DNA from 4 places in the Streptomyces sp. NPDC091416 genome. Region 4 is predicted to be linked to each of the others. Evidence: riboswitches for the same ligand, from Rfam matches in the RefSeq annotation. Region 4 holds a riboswitch; each other region holds the start of a gene.
What was found. A riboswitch is a leader RNA that binds a small molecule or an ion and turns the genes downstream of it on or off. The one in region 4 is predicted to bind cobalamin.

Region 1: another riboswitch for cobalamin. It lies ahead of ACIQMX_RS28070 (CbtB-domain containing protein); the one in region 4 lies ahead of ACIQMX_RS11820 (ABC transporter substrate-binding protein).
Region 2: another riboswitch for cobalamin. It lies ahead of ACIQMX_RS01180 (ribonucleoside-diphosphate reductase subunit alpha); the one in region 4 lies ahead of ACIQMX_RS11820 (ABC transporter substrate-binding protein).
Region 3: another riboswitch for cobalamin. It lies ahead of metE (5-methyltetrahydropteroyltriglutamate--homocysteine S-methyltransferase); the one in region 4 lies ahead of ACIQMX_RS11820 (ABC transporter substrate-binding protein).

What each region holds. Positions count from the first base shown of each region.
Region 1 is NZ_JBIVTU010000010.1:171,329-176,832, forward strand. Features, by position in the region: gene ACIQMX_RS28055 (TetR/AcrR family transcriptional regulator) at 1-512, opposite strand, end outside; gene ACIQMX_RS28060 (glycoside hydrolase family 15 protein) at 648-2,504, shown strand; gene ACIQMX_RS28065 (histidine phosphatase family protein) at 2,565-3,158, opposite strand; adenosylcobalamin (AdoCbl) riboswitch at 3,283-3,376, shown strand; gene ACIQMX_RS28070 (CbtB-domain containing protein) at 3,422-3,637, shown strand; gene ACIQMX_RS28075 (CbtA family protein) at 3,667-4,434, shown strand; gene ACIQMX_RS28080 (GNAT family N-acetyltransferase) at 4,504-5,013, opposite strand; gene ACIQMX_RS28085 (tetratricopeptide repeat protein) at 5,086-5,442, opposite strand.
Region 2 is NZ_JBIVTU010000001.1:315,421-320,924, forward strand. Features, by position in the region: gene mctP (monocarboxylate uptake permease MctP) at 1-957, shown strand, start outside; gene ACIQMX_RS01175 (GNAT family N-acetyltransferase) at 1,074-1,586, shown strand; cobalamin riboswitch at 1,628-1,763, shown strand; gene ACIQMX_RS01180 (ribonucleoside-diphosphate reductase subunit alpha) at 1,898-4,276, shown strand; gene ACIQMX_RS01185 (ribonucleotide-diphosphate reductase subunit beta) at 4,276-5,292, shown strand; gene ACIQMX_RS01190 (hypothetical protein) at 5,298-5,504, opposite strand, start outside.
Region 3 is NZ_JBIVTU010000024.1:22,309-27,812, reverse strand. Features, by position in the region: gene ACIQMX_RS39445 (helix-turn-helix domain-containing protein) at 1-308, opposite strand, end outside; partial or broken gene ACIQMX_RS39440 (IS30 family transposase) at 575-727, shown strand; gene ACIQMX_RS39435 (hypothetical protein) at 1,174-1,698, shown strand; cobalamin riboswitch at 2,218-2,434, shown strand; gene metE (5-methyltetrahydropteroyltriglutamate--homocysteine S-methyltransferase) at 2,597-4,915, shown strand; gene cobF (precorrin-6A synthase (deacetylating)) at 5,039-5,504, shown strand, end outside.
Region 4 is NZ_JBIVTU010000003.1:260,405-265,908, reverse strand. Features, by position in the region: gene ACIQMX_RS11835 (PRC and DUF2382 domain-containing protein) at 1-559, shown strand, start outside; gene ACIQMX_RS11830 (ABC transporter ATP-binding protein) at 698-1,486, opposite strand; gene ACIQMX_RS11825 (FecCD family ABC transporter permease) at 1,483-2,583, opposite strand; gene ACIQMX_RS11820 (ABC transporter substrate-binding protein) at 2,580-3,620, opposite strand; cobalamin riboswitch at 3,680-3,866, opposite strand; gene ACIQMX_RS11815 (acyl-CoA dehydrogenase) at 4,200-5,504, opposite strand, start outside.

The DNA of each region.
Region 1 (5,504 bases), on a different contig from region 4:
AAGACCAGGGGCGCGGCCACGAGAGTGGCGGCGGCCCGGACGTCGGTGTCGGGGGCGACGTCGCCGCGGGCGATTCCGCGTTCGAGGACGCGCCTCGTCTCGCTCATGATCCGCTCGGTGTACTCCGCGTACTGGCCGCGCGCCGCGCCCGCATCGGCCGACGCCGCGATGAGGCCCGCGAGCAGCCGGTTCGAACCCGGCAGCCGGTAGGCCTCCAGCCGGGCGGTCAGCACGAAGCGGAGCTCGGCGCCGAAGTCGCCCAGATCGGGCACCGAAAGGACGCCGATGCGGGTCTCCGCGGCGGCGATGATCAGATCCTGCTTGGTGGGCCACCGCCGGTAGATGGCCGGCTTGCTCACCCCGGCCCGGGTCGCGACGACGTCCATCGTGACCGCCGCCATCCCCTGCTCGGTGACCAGCTCCACGACCGCGTCGAGCACGGCTCCGGTGACCCGTTCCTCGCGCGGTCGCCCCGGTCCCCGTACGGCCCCGCCGGCTTGCCTCTCCCTCATGTGCAGAGCCTACGGCCCCGGCCGGGACCGGCCGTCACCGCGCTCACTTCCTCATCACGACGGGGCGACTTCTCATCAGGACGGGGCGACGCCGTCGGCATACGATGGGGCGTCGGTGCCGAAAGGGGCGTAAAAGTGGATGAATATCCCCTGATCGAGAACCACGGTCTGATCGGAGACCTGCAGACCGCGGCTCTCGTGAGCACGGACGCGACGATCGACTGGTTCTGCTGTCCGCGCTTCGACTCACCCAGCGTCTTCGGCGCTCTCCTCGATCACCGCAAGGGCGGTCACTTCACCGTCCGTCCGGTCGCCGACACCTATACCAGCAAGCAGCTCTACCATCCCGACACCGCCGTCCTCGTGACGCGCTTCATGACCGAGGCCGGCACCGGTGAGGTGGTGGACTTCATGCCGGTGACCGGCACGAAGGCGACGGACCGGCACCGTCTGGTCCGCATGCTGCGCTGTGTCCGGGGCAGCATGGCGTTCGAAGGAGAGATCGCTCCGCGCTTCGACTACGGCCGCGCACCGCACGAACTGCACATCACGGAGCGCGGGGCCCTGTTCACCTCACCGGACGTGAATCTCGCCGTCCACGCCGTCCGCGAGCCACAGGACGAGCGGCTGCTGAACATCCTCTCGGGCGACAACGACCTCCAGTTCAACCTGTCCCTGCGGGCCGGCCAGCAGCGCGGCCTGGTCATGGAGTCGTCCCCGGACGGGCCGCCGCACGAGGTCTCCGTGGCGGAGTTCGAGCAACTCTTCGACGAGACCGTCCAGTTCTGGCGCTCCTGGCTGGGCCAGTCGACTTATGCGGGCCGGTGGCGGGAGGCGGTGGAACGCTCGGCCGTGACGCTGAAACTCATGACGTACGCCCCCACCGGCGCCCTGGTGGCAGCCCCCACGGCGGGCCTGCCCGAGCAACTGGGCGGAGAACGCAACTGGGACTACCGGTTCACCTGGATCCGTGACGCGTCGTTCTCGGTGTACGCGTTGCTGGGCCTGGGGTTCAGGGAAGAGGCCAGGTCGTTCATCAGCTGGCTGCACGACCGCGTGAAGGAAGAGGCCGGTCACGAGGGCGGCACCGGGCCCCTGAACATCATGTACCGCGTCGACGGCTCCTCCGATCTGGTCGAGGAGAGCCTGGAGCACTGGGAGGGCTACGCCGGCTCCGCCCCGGTCCGCATCGGCAACGGAGCGGCGAGCCAGCTGCAACTGGACATCTACGGTGAGGCGCTCGACAGCATCTACTTCGCGCATCAGCACGGCATGCACCTCGACACGCGGGGCTGGGCCGCGCTGCACACCCTTCTCGACTGGCTGGTCGATCACTGGGACCAGCCCGGTGAAGGCCTGTGGGAGACCCGCGGCGGCAGGAAGGACTTCACCTACGGCCGAGTGATGTCCTGGGTGGCCTTCGACCGCGCCGTCCGTATCGCCACCGACGACGGCCGTCCGGCGGCCCGCGGCCGCTGGGTGGACGCCCGTGACACCATCTACCAGCAGGTGCTCAACCGGGGCTGGGACCCGGCGAAGAAGGCCTTCGTCCAGCACTACGGCGACGACGTGCTCGACTCGTCCCTGCTGCGCATGCCGACCGTCGGCTTCATCACGCCGGACGATCCGATGTGGCGGACCACGCTGGACGCGATGGAACACGAACTGGTCAGCGACAGCCTCGTCTACCGCTACAACCCCGAGGCCTCGCCCGACGGGCTGAGCGGGTCGGAGGGAACGTTCTCCCTGTGCACGTTCATGTACGTCGACGCCCTGGCGCGGGCCGGACGCACCGACCAGGCCCGGCTGGTCCTGGAGAAGATGCTCACCTACGCCAACCATCTCGGCCTGTACTCCGAGGAGATCGCCCTGACGGGGCGTCAACTCGGTAACTTCCCGCAGGCGTTCACCCACCTCGCCCTGATCGACGCCGCCATCACGCTGGACGCGAGGCTCAACGCGGCGCGCGGGGGCCGGCGGGGAAGGGCGTGAAGTCCCACGCGGGGAGTATCCGTCCCCGCCGGCGCGGTGACCGGCGCTTCCGGGCCACCGTCACCGCATCCCCGCCTCCGGTACGAGCGGACGGCCGCAGCGCAGGTTCCACCGCCCCGACCTGCCGCTGAGCTCCGTCACCGTCAGTGGTGCCACGTCCAGTCGCCAGAACGCCGGTGGCGGGAGGGCCAGAGCGCGGACGACCGCGGCCCGGATCACGGCAGGCTCGACCACGCCCAGGACCCGGCCCGGGCCGTCCCCGGGCAGGGAGTCGAGCCACGCGCCCACACGGCCGCAGAGTTCCAGCAGCGACTCGCCCCCGTGCGGAGCGGCTTCCGGGTCCGCGAGCCAGGCCGCCACGCCGTCCGGCTCGTCCGCGCTCACATCGGACAGCCGCGCACCCGACCAGCGGCCCATCTCCCAGTCACGCAGGGCATGTTCGGTCTCCGTCCGCAGCCCCAGTGCCTTTGCGGTGCCGTTGCAGCGGAGGGACGGTCCTCGCACCCACTGGTCCGCGGCCGGGACCGAGCCGGCGGCGGCAGCAGCCCGGGCCGGCCGGAGTCCGGAGCCGTCCAGGGGTGCGTCACCGGCGAACCGGGCCTCGCGCAGCGCCCCGTTCATCCCCGGTGAGATCAACATCACCCGTACCGTCATACCCGCCCTCAACTCCCTGAACAGTGGCCCCGAGGCCAAGCACACCATGGCATCCAGGGCCCTGCGGCCCGCCCGCGGGCACCATGGCGGCCGTCACGCCCAAGCGGTATGGTCGCGACGACACGACGAGGGTGTGACGGAAGTCCGGTGAGAATCCGGCACGGTCGCGCCACTGTGAACCCGTACCCGTACGGGAAGTCAGACCCAGCACCCTCGTCTCAGGCACCACGATCGGGACGCGTGTTCCCTCAGGAGGTTCTGCCATGGCACAGAGTGCTGCCCCCGCCACGGTCACACCCGCCATCACCCCCATCTCGCTGAAGGCACTCGCCCCTTGGGCGGTCTTCTTCGGCGTCGTCATGCTGATCCTGCTCTACTTCGTCGGCGCCGAGCAGGGCGCCACCGCGCTCATCTCGGGCGAAGGCGTGCACGAGTGGGTCCACGACGGCCGTCACCTTCTCGGTTTCCCCTGCCACTGATCCATCCGGCTGATCCAGGGGAATCCCTCATGAACTCCATATCTGTCAGAGCTCTGCTGGTCCGCGGCATGCTGGCCGGCCTCGTCGCCGGTGCGTTCGCGCTTGCGGTGGCGTACTTCCTCGGCGAGTCGCGCGTCGACGCGGCCATCGCCCTCGAAGAGGCGCACAGTCACAGTCACGACCACGGCGGCGAGGAACTCGTCAGCCGGGGCATGCAGGCCACCGGCGGCCTCGCCACCGGTGTGCTCGTCTTCGGCGTCGCCGTCGGCGGCATCGCCGCACTGGTCTTCTGTTACGCACTCGGCCGGCTGGGCCGCTTCGGCCCCAGAGCCACTGCCGCGCTGATCGCGGGAGCCGCCCTGCTGACCGTGTACATCGTTCCGTTCCTGAAGTACCCGGCGAATCCGCCGGCCGTCGGCAACCCCGACACCATCGGCGAACGCACCACGCTGTTCTTCCTGATGGTCGCGCTCAGCGTGCTGCTGGCGGTAGCCGCCGTGATCCTCGGCAGACGGCTCGCTCCGCGCCTGGGCAACTGGAACGCCACCATCGCCGCCGCTGCCGGCTATGTGCTGGTCATCGGCCTCGCCTATGCCTTCCTGCCCTCCTTCAACGAGGTCGGCAAGGACTTCCCGGCTTCCCTGCTGTGGGAGTTCAGGCTGGCCACGCTCGCGGTGCAGGCCACGCTGTGGACGACCTTCGGGCTCGTTTTCGGCTACCTCACCGAACGGCTGCTCACGCCGGGACCGGAGGCGGTCACGGGCGGGAGCGCGAAACGGCCGGTCACGGTCGGCTGAGTGGTCCGGCAGGGCCCGCCGGGGGAGATCAGGCCTCCCCGGCGGGCCCTGCCGCGCAGGGACGGCGGCTCACGCCTGCGCGGCGGGACCGTCCCAGTCGATCCGGTAGTACCTCAGCAGCGCGTCCTCCTTCACGAGGCGCATGCCTGCCGCGGTCATGACGTTCTGGGAGGCGATGTTGTCGAGGTCGGCGTCCCCGTGCACGGACGCGATGCCCTGGTCGCGGGTGAACCGCAGGAGCGCGCGGAGCGCCTCGGTGGCGTACCCCATGCCCCGCGCGGACGGCACGATGCCGTAGCCGATCGTCACGTGCCCCTTCTCGTCGGGCGCTCCGTGGAACCCGGCTCCGCCGATCAGCACACCGTCCTCGCGGCGCCGTACGTCGTACGAACCGTAGGGAGTCGGGTCGCCGGTCCCGGCACAGGTCTCCAGGAACCGCTGCGCCGCCCGCATCTCGCCCGGCAGAGGATAGTCGGGAGCCCAGCGAGCACCGTCGGCCGGTTCTCCCGCCGCCACCCGCTCGGCGTCGGCAACGGTCATCGGGGAGAGGATCAGCCGCGGCGTGTCGAGTGGGGTCATGCTCTGTGGGGTATCACGCGGTGCGGCCGGGCCGCACCCGCATATCCGGGTGCGGCCCGGAGCGCCCGGCGGTCAGGAGCCACCGGCCGGGGTGAATTCCCCGGACAGCGCGGCCGCCATCCGCAGCTGCGTGTCCGCCTCGGCCTGCCGGCCCTGACGCTCCAGCGTGCGGCCGAGCATCAGCCGCGCGTACTGCTCGACCGGGTCGAGTTCCAGCACCGTACGCAGCTCCGTCTCGGCCCGGACGAGGCGCGCCGAGTGGTAGTAGGCCCGCGCCAGCAGCAGCCGCGCCGCGACCTGCTCCGGCACCTCCTCGACGAGTCCGCCCAGGATCCTGGCCGCGATCGTGTACTCCTTCGCGTCGAAGAAGAACTGAGCGCGCTCCCAGCGCTCGGCCGCGGTCCCGAACTCGTAGTAGGTGTCGCTCATGTGACCTCCTCGGTCGAGGGTGCCGCCGGGCCGCTCCCGTGCGTATCCACCCGCCACAACAC
Region 2 (5,504 bases), on a different contig from region 4:
TTCGCCAAGGCAGGCGAGGCGTTCTCCGCGAAGAACGAGGCGGCCGGGAAACCGGTGGCCGGACTCGCCCCCGGCGAGGCGGGACAGTGGGGTTACGCCACCCTGGCCCTCGGCTCGGCGCTGGCGCTCTTCATGTACCCGCACTCGATCACGGCGACGCTCTCCAGCCGCAGCCGTGACGTGATCCGCCGCAACACGACGATCCTGCCGCTGTACTCGCTGATGCTGGGCCTGCTCGCGCTGCTCGGCTTCATGGCGATCGCCGCCGGCGTCAAGGTGGACAACGGCCAGCTGGCGATCCCGCAGCTGTTCGAGAACATGTTCCCCGACTGGTTCGCGGGCGTGGCCTTCGCCGCGATCGGCATCGGCGCCCTGGTGCCGGCGGCGATCATGTCGATCGCCGCGGCGAACCTGTTCACCCGCAACATCTACAAGGACTTCCTGAAGCCGGACGCCACCCCCGCGCAGGAGACCAAGGTCTCCAAGCTGGTGTCGCTGCTGGTGAAGGTCGGCGCGCTCGCCTTCGTCCTCACCATGGACAAGACGGTCGCGATCAACTTCCAGCTGCTCGGCGGGATCTGGATCCTCCAGACGATGCCGGCCCTGGTCGGCGGACTGTTCACCCGGTGGTTCCACCGCTGGGCGCTGCTCGCGGGCTGGGCGGTCGGCATGCTGTACGGGACCCTCGCCGCGTACGGGGTCGCCAGCCCGACCCAGAAGCACTTCGGCGGGTCCTCCAAGGAGATCCCCGGCCTCGGCGAGATCGGCTACATCGGTCTGACGGCCTTCGTGCTGAACGTCGTGGTCGTCGTCGTCCTCACGTTCGTCCTGAACGCCGTGAAGGCGCCCGCCGGCATCGACGAGACCTCCCCGGGCGACTACACCGCGGACGCGGGCGACCCGGGCGTGAAGACCGAGCTGCCGCCGGCCACCGCCGGTGCTCCGGGCGGCCACTGACCGACGGCATGCGTGAGCGGGCCGCCGCACTCCTCCCCGGAGGGGCGCGGCGGCCCGTTCCCGTACCCCCGATATCCGCTTGCGGCCACGGCCCGCCCGTGCGGCAGACTGCCCCCATGGACATGACGATCCGGCCGATCGAGCCCGCCGAACACGCACTCCTCGGCGAGATCACCGCCGGGGCCTACCTCGGCGACGGCCTCCTGGACCTCGGCGCCGACGACCCGTACCTGGTCCAGCTGCGCGACGTCCCCCGCCGGGCCGCCGAGGCCGAGGTGCTGGTGGCCGCCGACGCGCGGGGCCATGTCCTGGGCGGGGTCACCTACGCCCCGCCGGGCAACCCGTGGGCCGACATCGCCGCGGCGGACGAGGCGGAATTCCGGACCCTGGCGGTCTCCCCCGAGGCCCGGGGCGCAGGAGCCGGGGAGGCGCTCGTACGGGCCTGTATCGACCGCGCACGGGGTACCGCGGGGGTCACGGGGATCGTCCTGTCGACGCAGCCGGCGATGCACGGGGCCCACCGGATCTACCAGCGCCTCGGCTTCGTCCGCACACCGGAGAGGGACTGGAGCCCCGTCGCCGGTCTGACGCTGCTGACGTTCCGTCTGGAGCTTCGCCCTGCGGCGTGAGCGCAGGCACGACACAACATGTGGGGGCTGCCGCATCCGGCAGCCCCCACATGTATGCTCGTGCTCGCTGTCGCCGCAGGGAAATCCGGTGCGAATCCGGAACTGTCCCGCAACGGTATGTTCGGTGCCTTTTGCGCACCTCCAGTCCGAGGTCCTGCCGACAGCGCATCCGGCTCGTCCGATCCGGATGCCCAGACGTCCGGGCCTCGTGGATGGGCCGGTGGACGCCGCACGGAGCGCTGCCCTGGCGCGCTCCGCCCGGCCGCCCCCCGCTCCACCGAGGCCCCGAGCCGAGCGAGGGAGAGCACCGCGTGACCATCGCGCCAGCCGGTCCGGTTTCAGCGGCCGAATCAACGGGAAGCACGAGCGACGGACCGGGAACCGCACTGCTGCGGACCCTGACCGACCTCACCGCCGACCTGCCCGACACCGACCCCGGACGCGTCGCCGCCGCAGCACTGCGCGGCCGCAACGCCCGGTCGGACGAGGCCGAGCTGCGCTCGCTGGCCACCGAGGCCGCCGCGGGCCTGATCTCCGAGGACCCCGCCTACTCCCGGCTCGCCGCCCGCCTCCTCACCCGCACCATCGCGGACGAGGCGGCCGGGCAGGGCGCGACCTCGTTCTCCGCATCGGTCGCCGTCGGTCACCGCGAGGGCCTGATCGCCGACCGCACCGCCGAGTTCGTGACCCTCCACGCCGCCGCCCTGGACGCGATCGTCGCCCAGTCGCTCGCCGACGGCGCGGACGACCGCTTCGGCTACTTCGGCCTGCGCACCCTGTACAGCCGCTACCTGCTGCGCCACCCTCTCACCCGCCAGGTCATCGAGACCCCGCAGCACTTCATGCTGCGGGTCGCCTCCGGTCTGGCCGAGGACAACTCCGCGCGCGCTCTGGACGAGGTAGCCGCGCTGTACGGGCTGATGAGCCGGCTGGACTACCTGCCCTCCTCCCCCACGCTCTTCAACTCCGGCACCCGGCACCCGCAGATGTCCTCCTGCTACCTGCTGGACTCCCCGCTGGACGAGCTGGACTCGATCTATGACCGCTACCACCAGGTGGCGCGCCTCTCTAAGCACGCGGGCGGCATCGGCCTCTCGTACTCCCGCATCCGCGCCCGCGGTTCGCTGATCCGCGGCACCAACGGGCACTCCAACGGCATCGTGCCGTTCCTGAAGACGCTCGACGCCTCGGTCGCCGCGGTGAACCAGGGCGGCCGGCGCAAGGGCGCCGCCGCCGTCTATCTGGAGACGTGGCACGCGGACATCGAGGAGTTCCTGGAGCTGCGCGACAACACGGGCGAGGACCAGCGGCGTACGCACAACCTCAACCTGGCGCACTGGATCCCCGACGAGTTCATGCGCCGGGTCGACGCGGACGGCACCTGGTCGCTGTTCTCCCCGGCCGACGTGCCCGAGCTGGTCGACCTGTGGGGCGACGCGTTCGACGCCGCCTACCGGGCGGCGGAGGCCAAGGGGCTGGCCCGCAGGACCATGCAGGCTCGTGAGCTCTACGGCCGCATGATGCGGACCCTCGCGCAGACCGGCCAGGGCTGGATGACGTTCAAGGACGCCTCCAACCGGACCGCGAACCAGACCGCCGAGCCGGGCCGGGTCGTGCACTCCTCGAACCTGTGCACCGAGATCCTTGAAGTCACCGACGACGGCGAGACGGCCGTCTGCAACCTGGGCTCGGTCAACCTCGGCGCCTTCGTCGAGGGCGGCGCGATCGACTGGGAGCGCCTCGACGCGACCGTCCGTACCGCCGTGACGTTCCTCGACCGGGTCGTGGACATCAACTTCTACCCGACCGAGCAGGCAGGCCGGTCCAACGCCCGCTGGCGGCCGGTGGGCCTGGGCGCGATGGGCCTCCAGGACGTCTTCTTCCAGTTGCGGCTGCCCTTCGACTCGCCCGAGGCCCGCGCCCTGTCGACGAAGATCTCCGAGCGCATCATGCTCGCGGCGTACGAGGCGTCCTGCGACCTCGCGGAGCGTTCGGGCCCGCTGCCGGCGTGGTCCGAGACGCGTGCCGCCCGCGGTGTGCTGCACCCGGACCACTACGACACCGAGCTGAACTGGCCGGAGCGCTGGGACGCGCTGCGGGCCCGGGTGGCGAAGACCGGGATGCGCAACTCGCTGCTGCTGGCGATCGCGCCGACGGCGACGATCGCCTCGATCGCGGGTGTGTACGAGTGCATCGAGCCGCAGGTCTCCAACCTGTTCAAGCGCGAGACGCTCAGCGGTGAGTTCCTCCAGGTCAACGCGTATCTGGTGGACGAGCTGAAGCAGCTCGGCGTGTGGGACGCGCGGACCCGCGAGGCGCTGCGCGAGGCGAGCGGCTCGGTGCAGGGCTTCGCCTGGATCCCCGAGGAGGTGCGGGCGCTGTACCGCACGGCGTGGGAGATCCCGCAGCGCGGACTGATCGACATGGCTGCGGCCCGTACGCCGTTCCTCGACCAGAGCCAGTCGCTCAACCTGTTCCTGGAGACGCCGACGATCGGCAAGCTCTCCTCGATGTACGCGTACGCCTGGAAGCAGGGGCTGAAGACGACGTACTACCTGCGCTCCCGCCCGGCGACCCGGATCGCCCGTGCGGCGTCCGCCGCCCCGATCCCCGAGCAGGCACCCGCGCCCGACGCGGACGCGATCGCCTGTTCCCTCGAAAACCCCGAGTCCTGCGAGGCCTGCCAGTAATGAGCTCCACCAACGACAAGAACCTGCTGGACCCGGGCTTCGAACTGACCCTGCGGCCGATGCGTTACCCGGACTTCTACGAGCGCTACCGGGACGCGATCAAGAACACCTGGACGGTGGAGGAGGTCGACCTCCACTCCGACGTCGCCGACCTCGCCAAGCTCTCGCCGGGCGAGCAGCACATGATCGGCCGGCTGGTCGCGTTCTTCGCGACGGGCGACTCGATCGTCTCCAACAACCTCGTGCTGACGCTGTACAAGCACATCAACTCCCCCGAGGCGCGGCTGTACCTGTCGCGGCAGCTCTTCGAGGAGGCCGTGCACGTCCAGTTCTATCTGACGCTGCTGGACACCTACCTGCCCGACCCGGACGACCGGGCGGCCGCCTTCGACGCGGTCGAGGAGATCCCGTCGATCCGCGAGAAGGCGCAGTTCTGCTTCAAGTGGATGGACTCGGTCGAGAAGATCGACCGGCTGGAGACGAAGGCGGACCGCCGCCGTTTCCTGCTGAACCTGATCTGCTTCGCGGCGTGCATCGAGGGGCTGTTCTTCTACGGCGCCTTCGCGTACGTGTACTGGTTCCGCTCGCGCGGGCTGCTGCACGGCCTCGCCACGGGCACCAACTGGGTGTTCCGTGACGAGACGATGCACATGAACTTCGCGTTCGAGGTCGTGGACACCGTCCGCAAGGAGGAGCCCGACCTCTTCGACGACGCGCTCCAGCAGCAGGTCACCGACATGCTGAAGGAGGCCGTCGAGGCGGAACTGCAGTTCGGCCGGGACCTGTGCGGCGAGGGCCTGCCCGGGATGAACACCGAGTCGATGCGCCAGTACCTGGAGTGCGTCGCGGACCAGCGGCTGACCCGGCTGGGCTTCCCCGCGGTGTACGGCTCGGAGAACCCGTTCTCGTTCATGGAGCTCCAGGGCGTCCAGGAGCTGACGAACTTCTTCGAGCGCCGCCCGTCCGCCTATCAGGTGGCCGTCGAGGGCACGGTCGGCTTCGACGACGACTTCTAGGCCGTTCAGATCCTCGCCCAGCTCCTGACGTACGGACGCCGTGCGGCCCTCACCGGCCGTGCGGCGTCCGCCGTTCGCGGGGGTTCGGCGCTCCGGGCCCGTTCCGCCTCCCTCAGTTCACGGTCGATGCGGCGTTCGCGGGCGATACCGGCCAGCACCGGCAGCAGGACGAGAGCGAAAACAGCGGATATGCCCAGGAAGTTCAGGAATGT
Region 3 (5,504 bases), on a different contig from region 4:
AGCAGAGCCCAGGAATCCGATACGTCGAGTTCCACCATTCGGGCTCGCCCAGCCGCTCTGGCCAGCCCTGCCGGCAAATCCCCGGCCGCGCCCGTCAGCTCCTCAACCGTAGTTTCGAGGGCGTTGGCCAGCCGGAGGAGAAACCCGATGCCAGGCGCTGCCGAGGAGTGCTCCTCCACGTACTCGATGTAGCCGGGCGCCGCAGCTGCGCGCAAGGCGACCTCCTGCCTGGACAGGCCGAGCTGCTCGCGACGCGTGGCAACACGCCGGCCGATGTCACCTCTCGCCGAATGCGGTTGTGAGGGCATCCCTGGAGCTCCCTGTCCATCGACACGTCGTACGAGTACAAGCCAACGCTAGCCAGAGCCGGAGCCACGCGCAGGACGGACTACACCCTGCGCGCCCCGACCGAACGGGCGCCGCGTCCAGGCTGCAGCCCGGCTGACCGAGCCGAAATGCTTGATGCGGGACCCGGCCTCACTCGCGCCGGGCCCCGGGAGCGACGTCCCGCACTCGTCGACCGCCGTCTCCCCTGAAACTCCCCCGCACCCCGCCCCGCACACAGGAACGGCACAACTCGCCCTGGCAGCGGCCGGCGAACGAACCGCTGCGTCAGTGCTTCCCGAGGGGCACCGATCTCTCGCGGTGGCCGTCCACGGACCTGGAGGCCGTCGCCATGAACAACCGGCGCCGCAAGCTCCTCGTTCGGCGGGCGCCGGCCGAAGTCGCCGACCCCGCGTCCGGCGCCGGCCTCTGCCTGATCGCCTGCACCGGCTGGGACCCGGCGCAGGCGAGTACCGCGACAACCTCGCCGGCTACGCCACCCCTCGCACCAAGCACTCCTCCGGCGAAAGCCCGTCGTCGCAGTGACGTTTTCGGCCACGGCTTCGCTTGGTTGGAGGAGGGACCGCCAGGTCCCCCGCCGGGCGTCCCGATGAGGCTCCCGGGAATGACGGCTGGGGGCTGAAGTGGGTTCGGGTGGGGAACAGAGGCGTACCTTGTCGGCCGGCGAAATGCGCGTGGGGGTGGCTGAGTTCGTGCGAAGGGTGACAGCGCGGAACCGCTTGCCCCTGGATTACTCGGTGGCGAGCCTCCGAGTGGTGGACCGCATCACCGATGGGCTTCGCGGGTTCCATCTCAGTAGCGACAACTAGCATCAGGAATGAGGTCAACATGGAAAGGGTCGACGAACTCCTCTCCATCACCGGTTGGCAATCCGAGCCGCAGGAGATCGACTGGAATGAGGTCGAGCGTAAGTTCGAAATATCCCTCCCGGTCGACTTCAAAGAAATCAGCGAACTTTTCGGTCACGGCGCCTTCAGCGGGTACCTGAAAGTGCTGCCTGTGAACGGAGCAGATCCGGAGGGGATGCTCGGGAGATGGAACTCAATGAGAGAGTGCGCGGATAAGACGCCCCTTTCCGGTCCGTTCGACCCGTACGAGGTGTTTCACGGAGAGATTGGCCTCATCCTCTGGGGTAATTCGATGACAGAAGCGCAGTACTTCTGGCTCGCAAATGCCTCGTCAAGCCCCGAGAAGTGGCCCATCGTTGCCAGAACCTCACCTCTCGACGATTGGCATCAGTTCGATGAGATTTCAACCTCGGAATTCATCTGCCGAATCCTCAAGGATCCAGAGTTCCGCCCTTTCTCGATTTCGAGAAAAGTCGAGCGCCCATTTTTTGAAGCCTACCGCTAGCCTCTGTCTTTCATAGCGAAAGATAGAGGTCAGGCCGCGATGCACTTTCGTAGCCTGCATCGCTGGTCAAGAAGTATGGATGAGGGTGTGGAGTTGCGCAGAAGGCAACTCCACACCCTCTCGGTGTACGAAGCCATGAGAACGTGTGAGAGCGGATAGAACACAAGAACCTTAAACGGGGGATGACTGTTGAGTATCGAATCCCTAGAGGATGCACTGCCGCGGCTGGGCGGCACATCGTCTTGAGGTTCCACCGCGCATCAACTGGCAAGAAATCTTCAATGGGTCGATGGCAACCGCATCCTGCTTCTCGGGCCGGCTGCGTTGAGTCTGGCGCACGACGTGGGCGGTCGATTTGCCGGACGGAGGCACGGTCTCCACCGGGTTCGAGAGGTGCTCGCTGCGAGCCGCGTTCAGTACGGCGTCCAGGGCGACGTCCTCGGCAGGTGTGTAGGCGGATCCCGCTCCCGTCACATCCCGGGATCTGGATAGCGACGTCCGAACAACCCTCGACCCTCTATGGTGGCCGGTGCAGCTGGTTCGCCCTGCCCGCCAGGCAGACGCGTCGCAAGAGGGAACCCGGTGGGAATCCGGGACTGCCCCGCAGCGGTAAGCGGGAACGATCGCCGTCATGAGCACTGGATCCGGTCGGATCTGGGAAGCGACGGCCAGTAGGAGTCTGCCCCGGCAGGCGCGCCCGCAAGTCCGAAGACCTGCCCGTTGCCCGTACGTGACCACTCGCGTACGGATATCCCGGTGACCTCGTGGGCGGGTCGGCGTACATACCAGACAGAGCCTCACGCCCAGGGCGTGCACGTGTTCCGTCTGGTTCGTCATCCCTTCGCGCCCGTGTCCTGTCTCCGGGATCTCAAGGAGTCGTCTCGCGAAGGAGATTTCCGTGACAGCGCAGCCCGCATCCGCGGCAGCACGAGCCACCGTGTTCGGCTACCCCCGGCAGGGTCCGAACCGGGAGCTGAAGAAAGCCACCGAGGGCTACTGGAAGGGCCGGATCACCGCCGACGTCCTCCGGCAGACAGCAGCCGAGCTGCGGCGGTCCAACTGGCAGGAATTGGCGGACATCGGCGTCCACGAGCTCCCCACCGGAGACTTCTCCTACTACGACCACGTCCTGGACACCAGTGTCATGGTCGGCGCCGTCCCGCAGCGGCACCGTGAGGCCGTCCATGCCGACGCGCTCGACGGCTACTTCGCGATGGCGCGCGGCACGCAGGACGTCGCCCCGCTGGAGATGACCAAGTGGTTCGACACCAACTACCACTACCTCGTGCCCGAGCTCGGCCCCGACACCGTGTTCAACGCGGACTCCACCAAGCAGGTCACCGAGTTCAAGGAAGCCCTCGCGCTCGGACACAGGGCCCGGCCCGTGCTCGTCGGCCCGGTCACCTATCTCCTGCTCGCCAAGCCCGCCCCCGGGGTGCCGGCCGGCTTCGAACCGCTCACCCTGCTCGACCGGCTCCTTCCGGTCTACGCGGAGGTCCTCGCGGATCTCCGAGCCGCCGGCGCCGAGTGGGTTCAGCTCGACGAGCCCGCCCTGGTCCAGGACCGCACCTCGGCCGAGCTGAACGCCGCCGCCCGCACCTACCGGCACCTCGGCGCCCTCACGGACCGGCCCAAGCTGCTCGTCGCGTCCTACTTCGACCGGCTGGGCGAGGCTCTCACCGTCCTGGCCAAGGCGCCGGTCGAGGGCCTGGCGCTGGACTTCACCGACGCGGCGGCGGCCAACCTCGAAGACCTCGCCGCTGCCGGCGGGCTCCCTGGCAAGCGGCTCGTCGCCGGCGTCGTCAACGGACGCAACGTCTGGATCAACGACTACGAGAAGTCCCTGGCAACCCTGGCCACGCTCCTCGGCCTCGCCGACCGGGTCGATGTGGCCGCTTCCTGCTCCCTGCTGCACGTCCCCCTCGACACCGCCGCCGAACGGGACATTGAGCCGCAGGTCCTGCGTTGGCTGGCCTTCGCCCGGCAGAAGACCGCCGAGATCGTCACGCTGGCCAAGGGGCTGGCCCAGGGCACCGGCGCGGTGACCGCCGAGATCGCTGCCAACCGCGCCGACCTCGCCTCCCGCTCCGACTCTCCCATCACCCGCGACCCGGCCGTACGGGCCAGGGCCGACGCCATCACCGACGCCGACGGTCGCCGCTCCCAGCCGTACGGGGAGCGGGCCGCCGCCCAGCGGGCGCACCTCGGGCTTCCCCTGCTGCCGACGACCACCATCGGTTCGTTCCCGCAGACCGATGAACTCCGCACCGCGCGCGCCGACCTGCGCGCGGGCAGGATCGACTCGGCCGGGTACGAGGAGCGCATCGAAGCCGAGACCCAGGAGGTGATCGCCTTCCAGGAGAAGACCGGCCTGGACGTCCTGGTGCACGGTGAGCCCGAACGCAACGACATGGTCCAGTACTTCGCGGAGCAGCTGACGGGGTACCTCGCCACGCAGCACGGCTGGGTGCAGTCATACGGCACCCGTTACGTCCGCCCGCCGGTCCTGGCCGGCGACATCTCCCGCCCCGAGCCGATGACGGTGCGCTGGACGACGTATGCCCAGTCCCTCACCGACCGGCCCGTCAAGGGCATGCTCACCGGACCGGTCACCATGCTCGCCTGGTCCTTCGTCCGCGACGACCAGCCGCTCGGCGACACCGCCCGGCAGGTAGCCCTCGCCCTGCGGGACGAGGTGAACGACCTGGAGTCCGCCGGCACCTCGGTCATCCAGGTCGACGAGCCCGCTCTGCGCGAGACCCTGCCCCTGCGCGCCGACGGCCATCCGGCCTATCTGGCCTGGGCGACGGAGGCGTTCCGCCTCACCACCAGCGGCGTACGGCCGGACACCCAGATCCACACCCACATGTGCTATGCCGAATTCGGCGACATCGTCCAGGCCATCGACGACCTCGACGCCGACGTCATCAGCCTCGAGGCCGCCCGCTCCCACATGCAGGTCGCCCGCGAACTGGCGGAGCACGGCTACCCGCGCGAGGCGGGGCCCGGCGTGTACGACATCCACTCTCCCCGGGTGCCGAGCGGCGAGGAGGCGGCCGCCCTGCTCCGCAAGGGACTGAGGGCCATCCCGGCGGAGCGGCTGTGGGTGAACCCGGACTGCGGGCTCAAGACCCGCGGCTGGCCCGAGACCCAGGCGTCCCTGGAGAACCTCGTGACAGCGGCCCGCACGGTCCGAGGCGAACTGCCCACCTCCTGACCGGAAGGCTCCGAAGGCCGGGGCGCCGACAGGCGCCCCGGCCACAGCGCAGCGAGCACGGGTGGCTTGGACATACCTCTGGCTTGCTGAATGCCAGGACGTCCGTGGGAGGAATGCCCCCAGATGAGTACCGAGCTCCGGCATCTTCAGGTCATCGGCATCGGAACCGGTGACCCCGACCATCTGACGTTGGCCGCCGTCAAGGCCATGCGAAGAGCGGATGTCTTCTTCGTTCTGGGCAAGGGCAACCAAAAGGACTCCCTCACCCGGTTGCGACGGGACATCCTCGACGAGCACGTACGGAGGCCGTATCGCGTAGTAGAGGCCGACGATCCCTGGCGCGACCGTTCCCAGAACCAGTTCGCGGGGTACACCGACGCGGTTCACGACTGGCGTCGTCGGCGTGCCGACGTCTGCGAGGAGCTGATCCGCGATGAGCTGACCCCGGGGCAGTGCGGTGCGTTCCTGGTCTGGGGTGACCCCTCGCTGTACGACAGCACCATCGCCATCCTCGACGGCATCCGAGCCCGCGAGGAGGTGGCGTTCTCGTACGAGGTGATTCCCGGGATCAGCAGCGTCTCCGCCCTGG
Region 4 (5,504 bases):
CAGGACCACGTCGGCCGGCATGGCCGGTGCGGGCACCGGGACCGGCAGGCACCGCGACACGGAAACCTCGGGCACGTCCCGTCCGCTGGTCGGAGCCGGCGCGGGAGCCGAACGCTCCGGCGCCGACCTCAGCGGCAAGGAGGAGATGATCCGCTCCGAGGAGCAGCTGCACATCGGCACCGAGGAGTACGAGAGCGGCAAGGCCCGCCTCCACAAGTACGTCGTCACGGAGAACGTCACCAGGACCGTTCCCGTCACGCACGAAGAAGTGCGGGTGGTCCGTGAACCGCTCCGTCCGGGCGACAAGGCGGCCGGCCGGTCCGACATCACGGAGCAGGACGTGGAGGTCACCCTGCACGCCGAACGCGCCACGATGCGCAAGGAGACCGTGCCGGTCGAGCGGGTGCGGATGGAAACGAAGAAGGTGACCGAGCAGAAGGAAGTCTCCGCCGAGCTGCGCAAGGAGCAGATCGACTACGCGGACGGCACCGGCAAGAGCGCCAAGGACATGGGCGGCAAGGACATGGGCGGCGAGTTCGGTCAGGGACGGCGCCGCTGACCCGGGCCCAGCGCACCGGACGTACCGCACCGGGAAGGGCGGGCCCCGCACCGGGGCCCGCCCCTTGCGCTCCGTGACGCGGAACCGGCCGCGGCAGGAACGCCGGACACCTCGCGGCCCCCGGCCTCCGCGGGAACCTCAGGGCCGTCCCGGCACGAAGCGCACCGTGGGCCGCCCCTGCGGGCCGTCCGGTGTCACGACGGCCCGCACCCGGTAGACGTCGGCGATGAGGTCCGCCGTGATCACCTCTGCCGGAGGGCCGCCCGCGACGACCCTTCCCCCGTCCAGCGCCACGATCCGGTCGCAGAACATCGCGGCCAGATTGAGATCGTGCAGGGCGACGACGGCGGTGAGCGGCAACGAGGTGACCAGGGCCAGCAGTTCGAGCTGGTGCTGGATGTCCAGGTGGTTGGTCGGTTCGTCCAGCAGGAGTTCGCGGGGCTGCTGGGCGAGCGCGCGCGCTATCTGCACGCGCTGGCGCTCACCGCCGGACAGGGTGTGCCAGGACTGGTCGCGGCGTTCCGCCAGACCGGTCCGCTCCAGGGCCTCGCGCACCGCCCTCTCGTCGGCCGCCGTCGGCGCCGACCAGGCGCGGCGGTGCGGAATGCGGCCCAGGCGTACGACGTCGACGACGCTCAGTTCGACCTGGGTGACGGCGTGCTGGTCGACCACCGCGACGCGCCGGGCCACGGTGCGTCGGCCCACCGCGGTCAGCGGATCGTCGTCGAGGGTGACCACGCCCGCGTCCGGGGCGAGGACCCCGGCCAGGATCCGCAGCAGGGTGGACTTTCCGGAGCCGTTCGGGCCGATCAGCCCGATGGTGGCGCCGGGCGGCGGAGCGAGCGAGACACCGTCCAGGATGAGGCGGCCGCCCGCCTCCCGGCTGACCCGGTCGGCCCGCAGGCCGCCGGGGACGGCCGGCCTCACGGGGTCCGCCGGGTGCGGTGCAGGACGAGCACGAAGGCGGGGACCCCGATGAGTGCGGTGACCACGCCCACCGGTACCTCCTGCGGATCGAGTACGGTCCGGGCGAGGGTGTCGACCCAGACCAGGAACACGGCCCCGGCGAGCGCGGTGACGGGCAGCAGCCTGCGGTGGCCGGAGCCGGTGAGTGCCCGGGCCGCGTGCGGCAGCACCAGCCCGACGAACCCGATGGCACCGGCCGAGCTCACGAGAGCGGCGGTCAGCAGCGCGGTCGTGCACAGCAGGACGATCCGGGTACGGCCGACGTGGACGCCGAGGGCGGCAGCCGCGTCCTGGCCGAAGGCGAAGGCGTCGAGCGTGCGGGCGTGGCCGAGGCAGATCAGCAGCGTCACGCCGAGCACGGACGAGCAGATCCACACATCGCTCCAGCCGACGCCGCCGAGCGAGCCCAGCAGCCAGAACAGCACGCCGCGGGTCTGCTCGGCGTCGGCGGCGGTCATCACGACGAAGGAGGTGAGCGCGGAGAAGAGCTGCATGGCCGCGACCCCGGACAGGACGACCCGGTCGGTGCTGCCGCCGAGGGTGTGGCTGAGCAGCATGACCAGGGCGAAGGAGCACAGGGCCCCGATGAACGCCCCGGCCGACAGGGAGACCGCTCCCCCGCCGACCCCGAGGACCACCACGACGACGGCACCGGTCGAGGCTCCGGAGGAGACCCCGAGGACGAACGGATCGGCGAGCGGATTGCGCAGCAGCGACTGCATGACGGTGCCGCAGACCGCGAGCCCCGCACCGCAGACGGCGGCGAGCAGCGTGCGCGGCATACGCAGGTTCCAGATGATGCCGTCGCGGATCGGACTGAGCCGCGACTCGCCCGCGCCGAGGTGGGAGGCGACCGCGGACCAGACGTCGGCGACGGAGATCCGGGCCGGGCCGATGGTGACGGCGACGGCGACGGACAGGGCGAGCAGCAGAAGGCCGGCGGCCCACAGGAACCCTTCCCGGAAGCCCCGGACGCCCCGGAAGTCCCGGCGACCGGGCCGGGCGACGTCCGCAGCACTGTCCTCGCGCGCCGCCGCGGCCCGTTCGGTGTCCGTCACCCCGCGAGCCCGAAGGTCCGCAGGCCGGCGGCCACGCGCTCCACGCCCTCGACGGTCCGGATGGTCGGGTTCATCGCCTGACCGCTGAGCAGCACATAGCGCTTGTGCCGGACGGCGTCCATGTTCTTCGTGACGGGGTCCGACTCCAGGAAGGCGATCTTCTTCGCGGCGCTCTCGGCGGTCTGCGACTTGCGGGTCAGATCGCCGATCACCAGCACGTCCGGGTTGCGGTCGGCGACCGTCTCCCAGCTGATCTGCGGCCATTCCTCATGGGTGTCGTCGAAGGCGTTCTTCGCGCCGAGTTCCCGGGTGATGATGCCGGGCGCACCGCAGCAGCCTGCCAGGTACGGGGCCTCGGAGTTGGCGAACCAGTACAGCAGCGAGGCCCCGGAGGCGTCGATGCCGCTCGTCGCCTTCCGTACCCGGGCGCGCAGTCGGGCGACGAGTGCCTCACCCCGTTCCGGAACGCCGAACACCTGGGCGAGATCACGCACTTCGGCGTAGACCCTGTCCATGGTCAGGGCGCCGGTGCGGACTCCGTCGCCGTCCTTGCTGTTGTCCTTGGCGGTGCAGTCGGCGGGCGAGACGTAGGTGGGGACGCCGAGTTCCTCGAACTGCTCGCGGGGGGCGACACCGCCCTTGGCGAGCGTCGACTCGAACGAGGCGCTGACGAAGTCGGGCTCCTGGTCCAGGACCTTCTCCGACGAGGGGCGGTTGTCGGAGATCCGCGGGACGCCCTCGTTGGCCTTCTCCAGGCCCTTCAGGACCGGATCGGTCCAGGTGGCCGTGGCGGCGAGCCGGTCGGCGAGACCGAGCGAGAGCAGGATCTCGGCCGATCCCTGGTCGACCGGCACGGCGCGCTCCGGTGCCGCTTCCACGGTGACGGTCCGTCCGCAGTTCTTCAGCGTGACCGGATAGCCGTCGGCGTCGGCGGACTCGGCGGTGGCGGTTTCCTTTCCGCCGCCGCAGGCCGTCAGCAGGATCAGGGCGGCGGTGAGCAGGGCGGCGGAGCGGGCGGGGCCGGCTATGGGCGGCACGGGACACCTCGGCGTCTCTGGGCCCATGCGCGGGGCCCGTACGGAGTTCCGCGGCCCGGAACCGGACCGCGGGTGCCAGCAGGTCTTCGGACTCGGGTTCATGCGGACGGGACGCCTTCCCGGGAAACCGTGGTCTCCCAGTGGCCGTGGCCCCGCCCGTCCCCCTCACCGCTGCGCGTCAGTTCCGGATTCGCACCGGATTCCCTGACCCCTATGTGGAGTTCGACTGGCTCCGGCACGCTACCACGAGCCTCTGCCCAGCTCAGCGGCGGTGCGGAGGGTGCGGCGGGCGGGGGGGGGGGGCCCCCCCCCCCCCCCCCCCCCGCCCCCGCGCGGCGGCCCCCCCCCCGCCCCCCCCCCGCCCCCCCGCCCCCCCCCGCCAATAGCCCCCGCGCCCCCGCGGCGGCGGCGCGCCCCCCCCCCCCCCCCGCCCCGCGCGGGGGGGGGGCGGGCGCGGGGGGGGGGGGGGGGGGGCCCCCCCCCGGGGGGGGGGGGGGGGGGGGGGGGGGGGGGGGGCCCCCCCCCCCCCCCCCGGCCCGCCGGACCGTCCGGGGCGGCCCCGCCGCGGCCCCTTCCCGGTCACGCGTTGTGGTGAACCGATTCGCCTCCAGGGGTGCGCGGGGAGGCCGCTTCCGGGGCCGCGGTGGGGTGCCAGGAGGCGCCGGGGTCGTCGTACGCGTCGGTGTAGCGGGCACTCGCGATGGGCCAGTCGGCCAGCAGTTCACCGGGCAGGGCGAAGGACGCGGCCAGTTCCGGCAGGTGGCCGCTCACGGTGGAGACGAGCTGTTCGGTGGCCTCGCTCAGTCCGTCGACCTGAGCGGGGGTCAGGTGGCCGGCCGCGAGCAGGTCCCCGCTGTTGCGTGCGACCCAGCGCAGCGCGAACAGCCGGGCCAGTTCGTCCAGCCGCGCGCGGGCCTCGCCGCCGGGCAGCGCCGCGAGCGCGTTCTCGTAGGCGTGGGCCGCCTGCCGGTACGCATGGGCCTCGACCCCCCGCAGCGCCGGCCCGGATGCCGCGTTCCAGCGCTCCAGCGGGTCGCCTTCCGCCGCCCCCGCCATCCCTGCGGCCGCCCGGGCGAACCAGATGTGCTCCACCTCGTCCAGGAGCCGGCCGAGGAATCGGAGGTCGGCGAGGTCGCCGCCGGCGGGAGCGGCGGCCGGTTCCTCCCGCGGGCGCCGTGACGCGTCGGCGAGCAGCCCGGCCGCCGCCCGGGCGTGAAGGGCCAGGTTGTCGCCCTCGGCGGTGATGGCGCCCTCGATCCCGGTGACGAGTTCGGTCATCCCGTTGTTCTCCAGGAGGCCCTGGGCTCCGCACCGCTCCCGGCATTCGACGATCACGGACCGGGCCTGCCAGGTGATCCACGCCTTGGCGATGTCCACAAGGCGCTCGTCCGTCTCCCGCTCCGCGGGCGGCCGGGCCGCCGCCTTCTCCCACCGGTCGAGCACGCGCCGGTGCAGCAGGCTCATCGCGAAGACGGTGGCCATGGCCTCGGCGAGCGGGCCGTGGTGGCTGCGGTGCGCCATCACCGGGACCGGCGGTGCCGAGCGGCCGCCCGAGACGAAGCGGTGGCCCCCGTAGCGGACGGCGACGGCCAGCGTGGTGCGGGCCGAGCCCACCGCGCTGGCGCTCATGCAGATCCGGCCGGTGGTGACCCGTCCGATCGAGGCGAGGAAGCGGCGCGTGCGTCCGTCGGTGCCGCTGCGGAACACCCCGTCCTCGCCGACCCGCCCCTGCGCACCGCCCAGCAGCGCCCCGCGGTCCACGAAGACCTGGTCGAACGAGGTCAGGCAGTGGTCGACCGGACTGCCCATCCGGGCGGGAAGCCGGCGCACCCGGATCCCGGGAAGCGCCCGGGACGCGTCCGTGAGCGGAGCCAGCAGCAGGAA